DNA from 2 places in the Cytobacillus solani genome. Region 2 is predicted to be linked to the other one. Evidence: a T-box and tRNA genes for the amino acid it is inferred to sense, from the RefSeq annotation. Region 2 holds a T-box; the other holds one or more tRNA genes.

Region 1 (4,093 bases), 1.3 Mb from region 2:
GATATTGACGTATGCCCTCAAAAAAGCCTCTTGAGCAATATCTTCCGCCTCATGCCTATTTCCTAGCATTCTGTAACAGATTTGAAATACCTTTTCTCCATATATTTCAACCACTTCTGCATAAGCATCCTGATCGCCTTTTAATACTTGTTTTATCCTTTTCTTTACGATTGCTTCCATTTTTTTACCTCCGCTCAACATGCGGCTAATCGACATTACGAATCGATAGCGGAAAAGGTTTCACTTTTTTTAAAAAAATACTCATTATATCTATATTAACAAATTTTTACTTACTTGGATGGTTTTTTTCCTATTGGTGTAAAAGAATATTAATTATAGAAGTTCAATTGAATGCCTAATAAAAAAACAAGAACATAATGTTCTTGCTTTCAACTATACTATAATAACTTTTCCCCAAATAGCGATCCCATTAAGGCTACAGCAACAGTTGCTGTTTTATTCTTATCATCGAGAATCGGATTTACTTCTACAAATTCAGCTGATGTAATAATCTCAGATTCAGCCAGCATCTCCATTGCTAAATGGCTTTCACGGTAGCTTATGCCTCCTAGTACCGGAGTTCCTACACCTGGTGCATCATTAGGATCAAGTCCATCTAAATCTAAAGAAAGATGTACACCATCCGTGTTTCCCTTTAAATAGGAAATCGCTTCTTCCATAACCTTCGTCATCCCAATGCGGTCAATCTCATGCATCGTATAAACCTTAATACCCTTCTCCTTAATCAAGGCTCGTTCCCCTTCATCTAATGAACGTGCGCCAATAATTACAATATTTTCAGGCTTAACCTTCGGTGCATATCCACCAACATTCGTTAATAACGGATGCCCCATTCCAAGGCTTACCGCAAGCGGCATCCCATGTATATTCCCAGTTGGCGATGTCTCTGCCGTATTTAAATCTCCATGTGCATCATACCAGATAACACCAAGATTATTATAATGCTTCGCTACCCCAGCTAGTGTTCCAATCGCAATACTATGATCTCCACCAAGAACTAATGGAAATGAACCTGCTTCAATTACCTGATCGACTTCCTTAGCAAGCATTTCTGACTTTTCTGCAATTAAATGCAAATTTCTAAGATTCGATTCTGGATCTATCTCTACTTCGGGTCTTCCAATAGCAATGTCCCCTCGATCATGAACTTCATCAAATAAATTTTTTAGCCTTTCATTTATACCAGCGTAACGGATAGCACTTGGCCCCATATCCACTCCGCGTCTCATTTGTCCCAAATCCATAGGCATCCCAATAATGGCAAGCTTCTTCATGAAAAGATTCTCCCTTCATCCCTGTATCTATCTCTATTTTAACCATATTAAAAGAAATGACTCAACTCGACAAAAGCATGTATATATATACGAAAAATGAGTAAGATTCTAAAAATTAATATAGTTAGTCACTTAAGTATGTAGCCTTTACACTGGGCTTCATGAATTTATTTCTGACCGTAATACGTTTTACAATGAATAAGAGAAAAAAGACCTAAAAGGATTCATTCCCTTAAGGTCTTTTCTTCATCATATAAATGAGCCATGAAGGACTCGAACCTTCGACCCTCTGATTAAAAGTCAGATGCTCTACCGACTGAGCTAATGGCTCAAAAATAATGGCTGGGCTAGCTGGATTCGAACCAACGCATGTCGCAGTCAAAGTGCGATGCCTTACCGCTTGGCTATAGCCCAATGATTCTAATATCATTTGCAAAAAGGACAATGATTATTCTTAAAAAATAAAAAGGACTAGTTTATTCTTGTCCATTTTTAATATTGCTATTAAAAATAATGGTGGAGGGGGACGGATTCGAACCGCCGAACCCGAAGGAGCGGATTTACAGTCCGCCGCGTTTAGCCACTTCGCTACCCCTCCGAAAGTTATAAAACATGCCGGCCAGAGGACTTGAACCCCCAACCTACTGATTACAAGTCAGTTGCTCTACCAATTGAGCTAGGCCGGCAAAATAAAATTAATGGTGGAGGATGACGGGATCGAACCGCCGACCCTCTGCTTGTAAGGCAGATGCTCTCCCAGCTGAGCTAATCCTCCGAAAATGGTGACCCCTACGGGATTCGAACCCGTGTTACCGCCGTGAAAGGGCGGTGTCTTAACCGCTTGACCAAGGGGCCATATAATTGATTATGGTAAGCTCCCAAGCGGGCTCGAACCGCTGACCTCTTCCTTACCATGGAAGTGCTCTACCTGCTGAGCTATGGAAGCATAAAAACTACCTGCTCAAATAGATCTTCAGAAAAAATGGCTCCGCAGGTAGGACTCGAACCTACGACCGATCGGTTAACAGCCGATAGCTCTACCACTGAGCTACTGCGGAATATTTAAAGCCTAGCGACGTCCTACTCTCACAAGGGGACAGCCCCTAACTACCATCGGCGCTGAGAAGCTTAACTTCCGTGTTCGGGATGGGAACGGGTGTGGCCTTCTCGCCATCGTCACTAGACCTATTTATGATGAGGTTTGTTCCCTCAAAACTAGATAATGCTAAAGAAGAAGTTGAGTAATCATTTTGTCCAGCTACGGCTCCTAACTTCTCGGTCGTTTCGATCCGCCCCTACAAATCCAAATGCGGGATTTGCATGGTCGGCTCTCCAACGCCTCTCGAAGTTGAACAGTCGCCTTCGCCTTTCATTTTGGTTAAGTCCTCGACCGATTAGTATTTGTCAGCTCCACGTGTCACCACGCTTCCACCTCAAACCTATCAACCTGATCATCTTTCAGGGGTCTTACTAGCTTGACGCTATGGGAAATCTCATCTCGAGGGGGGCTTCATGCTTAGATGCTTTCAGCACTTATCCCTTCCGCACATAGCTACCCAGCGATGCTCTTGGCAGAACAACTGGTACACCAGCGGTGCGTCCATCCCGGTCCTCTCGTACTAAGGACAGCTCCTCTCAAATTTCCTGCGCCCACGACGGATAGGGACCGAACTGTCTCACGACGTTCTGAACCCAGCTCGCGTACCGCTTTAATGGGCGAACAGCCCAACCCTTGGGACCGACTACAGCCCCAGGATGCGATGAGCCGACATCGAGGTGCCAAACCTCCCCGTCGATGTGGACTCTTGGGGGAGATAAGCCTGTTATCCCCGGGGTAGCTTTTATCCGTTGAGCGATGGCCCTTCCATGCGGAACCACCGGATCACTAAGCCCGACTTTCGTCCCTGCTCGACTTGTAGGTCTCGCAGTCAAGCTCCCTTATGCCTTTACACTCTTCGAATGATTTCCAACCATTCTGAGGGAACCTTTGGGCGCCTCCGTTACTTTTTAGGAGGCGACCGCCCCAGTCAAACTGCCCACCTGACACTGTCTCCTGCCCCGATCAGGGGCATGGGTTAGAATTTCAATACAGCCAGGGTAGTATCCCACCGATGCCTCCACCGAAGCTGGCGCTCCGGCTTCCAAGGCTCCTACCTATCCTGTACAAGCTGTACCGAAATTCAATATCAGGCTACAGTAAAGCTCCACGGGGTCTTTCCGTCCTGTCGCGGGTAACCTGCATCTTCACAGGTACTATAATTTCACCGAGTCTCTCGTTGAGACAGTGCCCAGATCGTTACGCCTTTCGTGCGGGTCGGAACTTACCCGACAAGGAATTTCGCTACCTTAGGACCGTTATAGTTACGGCCGCCGTTTACTGGGGCTTCAATTCAGAGCTTCGCGTAAGCTAACCCCTCCTCTTAACCTTCCAGCACCGGGCAGGCGTCAGCCCCTATACTTCGCCTTGCGGCTTCGCAGAGACCTGTGTTTTTGCTAAACAGTCGCCTGGGCCTATTCACTGCGGCTTTTCAGGGCTATTCACCCTAAAAAGCACCCCTTCTCCCGAAGTTACGGGGTCATTTTGCCGAGTTCCTTAACGAGAGTTCTCTCGCTCACCTTAGGATTCTCTCCTCGCCTACCTGTGTCGGTTTGCGGTACGGGCACCTTATCCTCACTAGAGGCTTTTCTTGGCAGTGTGGAATCAGGAACTTCGGTACTATATTTCCCTCGCTGTCACAGCTCAGCCTTCACGCAAACGGGATTTTCCTCGCTTGCAGCCTAACTGCTTAGACGCACAT
Region 2 (4,093 bases):
TCTTCATGTAAACTTTGTGAATAATACGTCCACTTCCTATTAGCTTTAACCCATATTCCTTCAGCTGTCCTGTCAGGCGAAATTTGTTCGGGGGCTTCTTCCAATTCAATTACATGCAGCGTATTAAACTTATACCTATTCATTCTTTCAATTTCATAGGCAGCTAATATATGTTTGCTGTTTTTATATTCATATAGAACTATATTTGGATTGTCATTCATATCAGCACTTTTTTTTAAAACAAGGGCTAAAGGAGAATAGTCGTTATCTCTAGTTTCCCGCATTTCAAAGCGGTATAAAAACCCGCAAATAACTAAAAAAACAAAAAAACCGATTAATACAAACCGGATACGTTTTTCTTTCAACGATTCTTTCATATAAAACCACTCTTTATTATATGTTCACATCTATAGTTATTATATCATATTTAAAGTGGGGAATAGTAAAAAAGTTTGATACTCACTTTTTCACACGAGGAAATACACCTTGACTTTTAATCCTAAATAATTATATAATACTCTTTGTGTAAAATATTGCAGCCTATGTGAGCGCCTTGATGCTCTCATTTTGTTCCTCAATCGAATTTATCACGTAAATTGCGATGATGGGGTACTGTGTAACCCCCTGCTGCTGGGGCGAAGGTACATGAAAACAAAATGGACATGAAAGTTGCGTGCATCTGTTTTTATTTTACAAAATAAAAACATTAAAGGAGGAGTCATTCATGGCTCGTTATACTGGCCCAAGCTGGAAATTATCACGTCGTCTTGGTATTTCACTAAGCGGTACTGGTAAAGAATTAGAAAAGCGTCCTTACGCTCCTGGACAACATGGTCCAAACCAACGCAAAAAATTATCTGAGTACGGATTACAATTACAAGAGAAGCAAAAGCTTCGTCATATGTATGGTGTAAATGAGCGCCAATTCCGTAACTTATTTGATAAAGCTGGCAAAATGGCTGGTAAGCACGGTGAAAACTTCATGATTCTTTTAGAATCACGTCTTGATAACGTAGTTTATCGTTTAGGTCTTGCTCGTACTCGTCGCCAAGCTCGTCAAATTGTAAACCACGGACACATCATGGTTGATGGACGTCGTGTTGATATCCCATCATACCGCGTAGCACCTGGTCAAACAATTACACTTCGCGAAAAATCTCGCAATCTTGACATCGTTAAAGAAGCAATCGAAGTAAACAACTTCGTTCCTGACTTCGTAACTTTCGATGCTGATAAATTAGAAGGAACTTTCACTCGTTTACCTGAGCGTTCTGAACTTCCTGCTGAAATTAACGAATCACTAATCGTAGAATTCTATTCTCGTTAATAGTTTTTCTAATGGACCTGCCGTTATCGGCGGGTCTTTTTTTCATAAATAAAGCCCTCCACTAAAGGAAGGCTTTACTAATTAGTATTTAATTAAGAAATATTTCTTTTTCCCGCGTCGAATGACAGTAAATTGCCCCTCAATCCGGTCCTTTTCAGAAAGAACATATTCAAGTTCTGTTACACGTTCTCCATTCACATAAACAGCCCCATTTCCAACATCTTCCCGCGCTTGGCGTTTGGACGGGGAAATTTTAGCCTCAACAAGAAGTTCAACGATATTGATCTCTTCACCTGTTGTATGCTCATAAGATGGAACATCTTTAAATCCTTGTTTAATTTCAGAGGCTGAAAGATTTCTAATCTCTCCACTGAAAAGCGCCTCAGAGATTTTTATCGCCTGATTTAATGCTTCTTCCCCGTGAATCATACGAGTCATTTCCTCAGCAAGCGCTTTTTGTGCTTTGCGAAGATGTGCCTCTTCTTGAACAGATTGTTCTAGTGCTTCAATCTCTTCTTTAGAAAGGAATGTGAAGTATTTTAAATATTTAATCACATCGGCATCTGCAGCATTAATCCAGAATTGGTAGAACTCATAAGGAGTTGTTTTCTCGGGATCTAACCAAACTGCTCCACTTTCTGTCTTGCCGAATTTCGTTCCATCTGCTTTTGTCACAAGCGGGATTGTCATGCCGTATGCTTTTGAGCCTTCCCCAACCATTTTGCGGATAAGCTCAAGACCAGTCGTAATATTTCCCCATTGGTCACTGCCGCCAATTTGCAATTTACACTGATGATTCTCGTATAAATGCTTGAAATCCATTCCTTGCATAATCGTATAAGCAAATTCTGTGAACGAGATTCCCGTTTCTAACCGGCTCGCTATCGTGTCCTTTGCCAGCATATAATTGATTCCGATATGCTTCCCGTAATCTCTTAGGAATGTAATCATATTCATCTCTGACGTCCAATCATAGTTATTTACCATGATCGCACCATTCTCACCGTCAAAATCAAAAATTGTTTTAAGTTGTTCAGTTAAACATTGAACATTATGCTGAACAGTTTCAATCGTTTGCAAGGTTCTTTCTTCTGTTGCTTTTGGGTCACCAATTAATCCTGTCGCACCGCCAACAAGAACAATCGGGCGGTGGCCATGGTTTTGAAATCTTCTTAATGTAAGGAATGGCAGCAGGTGTCCAATATGCATGCTGTCACCGGTTGGATCCATTCCGCAGTATAAGGATATTTTCTCCTTTTCAAGCGTTTCCTTCATTCCCTCTGCATCTGTTTGCTGGTAGACAATGCCTCTCCATTGCAAATCTTCAAGTAAATTCATATAAAGTACCTCCACTTATATTTTTTAATGCATGAATCTTTCCTAAAAACAAAAAAGCGCCCCTGCTTAAATGCAGGGACGCATATTTATTTGCGCGGTACCACCCAAATTGAGGACATATAAATCCTCCACTCTTACATGATAACGGATTACCGTCCACCGCTACTATTGCGAATGCAAGTTGACAGTGAAAGCTCAGGGAGGTAATTCATCCTTCTACATGTACTGACTCGCAGCAGCCGTCAGCTTTCTGAAACAGAGATAGAAGCACTACTTAGAATCCCGTCAATGCTTATAAAATATTTTTTTAGGATATAGCATCATTTTTATCATATACACCAATCAAATGTCAACATGAGTAACAATGAAATATACTTAAATATTGAAACTTAACACTCATTTCTTTCGACAAAGAAAAGAAGGGAATTTCTGAAAAAAAGCGAACCTTGAGATAATAGTATGCCAGTTTATGCTATAATGTATGTGATTTTAGGGGGATGATTGAATGAAAGAAAACCGGAACCTTTTGGATAAATTGAAATCATGGCTTTCTATTTTTACAAATAAAAAAACGACGAAGGGTGCCAGCATTACCTTACAAGTAACATGGAATCTTGTCTTGTTATTCATTATCTTAATCGTTCTTGGGGGATCGTTTGCTGGCGGCGTTGGTGCTGGCTATTTTGCCTCTCTCGTGAAAGATGAGCAAATACGGCCATATGAAAACATGAAAAAGGATATTTACAACTATGAAGAAACATCCGAATTATATTTTTCTGATAATGTATATCTCGGTAAGCTTCGGACCGATTTAGAGCGTGAAGAAGTCAAACTAGAAGATGTTTCCCAGCACATCATTGATGCTGTCATCGCTACGGAAGATGAATATTTTTATGAGCATGATGGCGTCGTGCCTAAAGCTATTATGCGTGCCATTTTCCAAGAAGTTACAAATTCCTCTGTCCAATCTGGAGGAAGTACGCTCACACAGCAATTAATTAAGAATCAATTGTTAACAAATGAAGTATCTTTTGAACGGAAAGCGAAGGAAATCCTGCTTGCTCTTCGTCTTGAAAAATTCTTTGATAAGAAAGAAATTTTAGAAGCCTACTTAAATGTTTCAACATTCGGAAGAAACTCCTCTGGCAGAAACATTGCTGGTGTCCAGTCAGCATCAAAAGGGTTATTTGGCGTGAATGCAAAGGAATTAAACCTTCCACAAGCGGCGTTTATTGCAGGTCTTCCGCAAAGTCCATTCGGTTATACCCCTTATACACAAGGGGGAGAACTAAAGTCCCCAGAAGGGATGGAGCCTGGATTAACAAGGATGAAAACCGTTCTGCAAAGAATGTTTGATGATGGAAGAATAGATCAGAAACAATATAATGAGGCAGTTGCCTATGATATTACGAAGGATTTCATCCCACG

Evidence for each region. The T-box of region 2 lies ahead of tyrS (tyrosine--tRNA ligase). A T-box ahead of a tRNA ligase gene usually reads a tRNA of that ligase, here a tRNA-Tyr.
Region 1: it has a tRNA-Tyr gene. The T-box ahead of tyrS (tyrosine--tRNA ligase) is inferred to sense a tRNA for this amino acid. The anticodon was not compared.

What each region holds. Positions count from the first base shown of each region.
Region 1 covers NZ_CP041305.1:1,723,452-1,727,544, forward strand. The annotation lists gene sigW (RNA polymerase sigma factor SigW) at 1-180, opposite strand, end outside; gene rocF (arginase) at 399-1,295, opposite strand; tRNA gene FI644_RS08795 (tRNA-Lys) at 1,554-1,626, opposite strand; tRNA gene FI644_RS08800 (tRNA-Gln) at 1,635-1,709, opposite strand; tRNA gene FI644_RS08805 (tRNA-Tyr) at 1,810-1,893, opposite strand; tRNA gene FI644_RS08810 (tRNA-Thr) at 1,909-1,981, opposite strand; tRNA gene FI644_RS08815 (tRNA-Val) at 1,995-2,070, opposite strand; tRNA gene FI644_RS08820 (tRNA-Glu) at 2,076-2,150, opposite strand; tRNA gene FI644_RS08825 (tRNA-Thr) at 2,169-2,241, opposite strand; tRNA gene FI644_RS08830 (tRNA-Asn) at 2,279-2,353, opposite strand; rRNA gene rrf (5S ribosomal RNA) at 2,363-2,479, opposite strand; rRNA gene FI644_RS08840 (23S ribosomal RNA) at 2,670-4,093, opposite strand, start outside.
Region 2 covers NZ_CP041305.1:3,058,223-3,062,315, reverse strand. The annotation lists gene FI644_RS15375 (hypothetical protein) at 1-377, opposite strand, end outside; gene rpsD (30S ribosomal protein S4) at 725-1,327, shown strand; gene tyrS (tyrosine--tRNA ligase) at 1,409-2,665, opposite strand; T-box leader at 2,737-2,963, opposite strand; gene FI644_RS15360 (transglycosylase domain-containing protein) at 3,171-4,093, shown strand, end outside.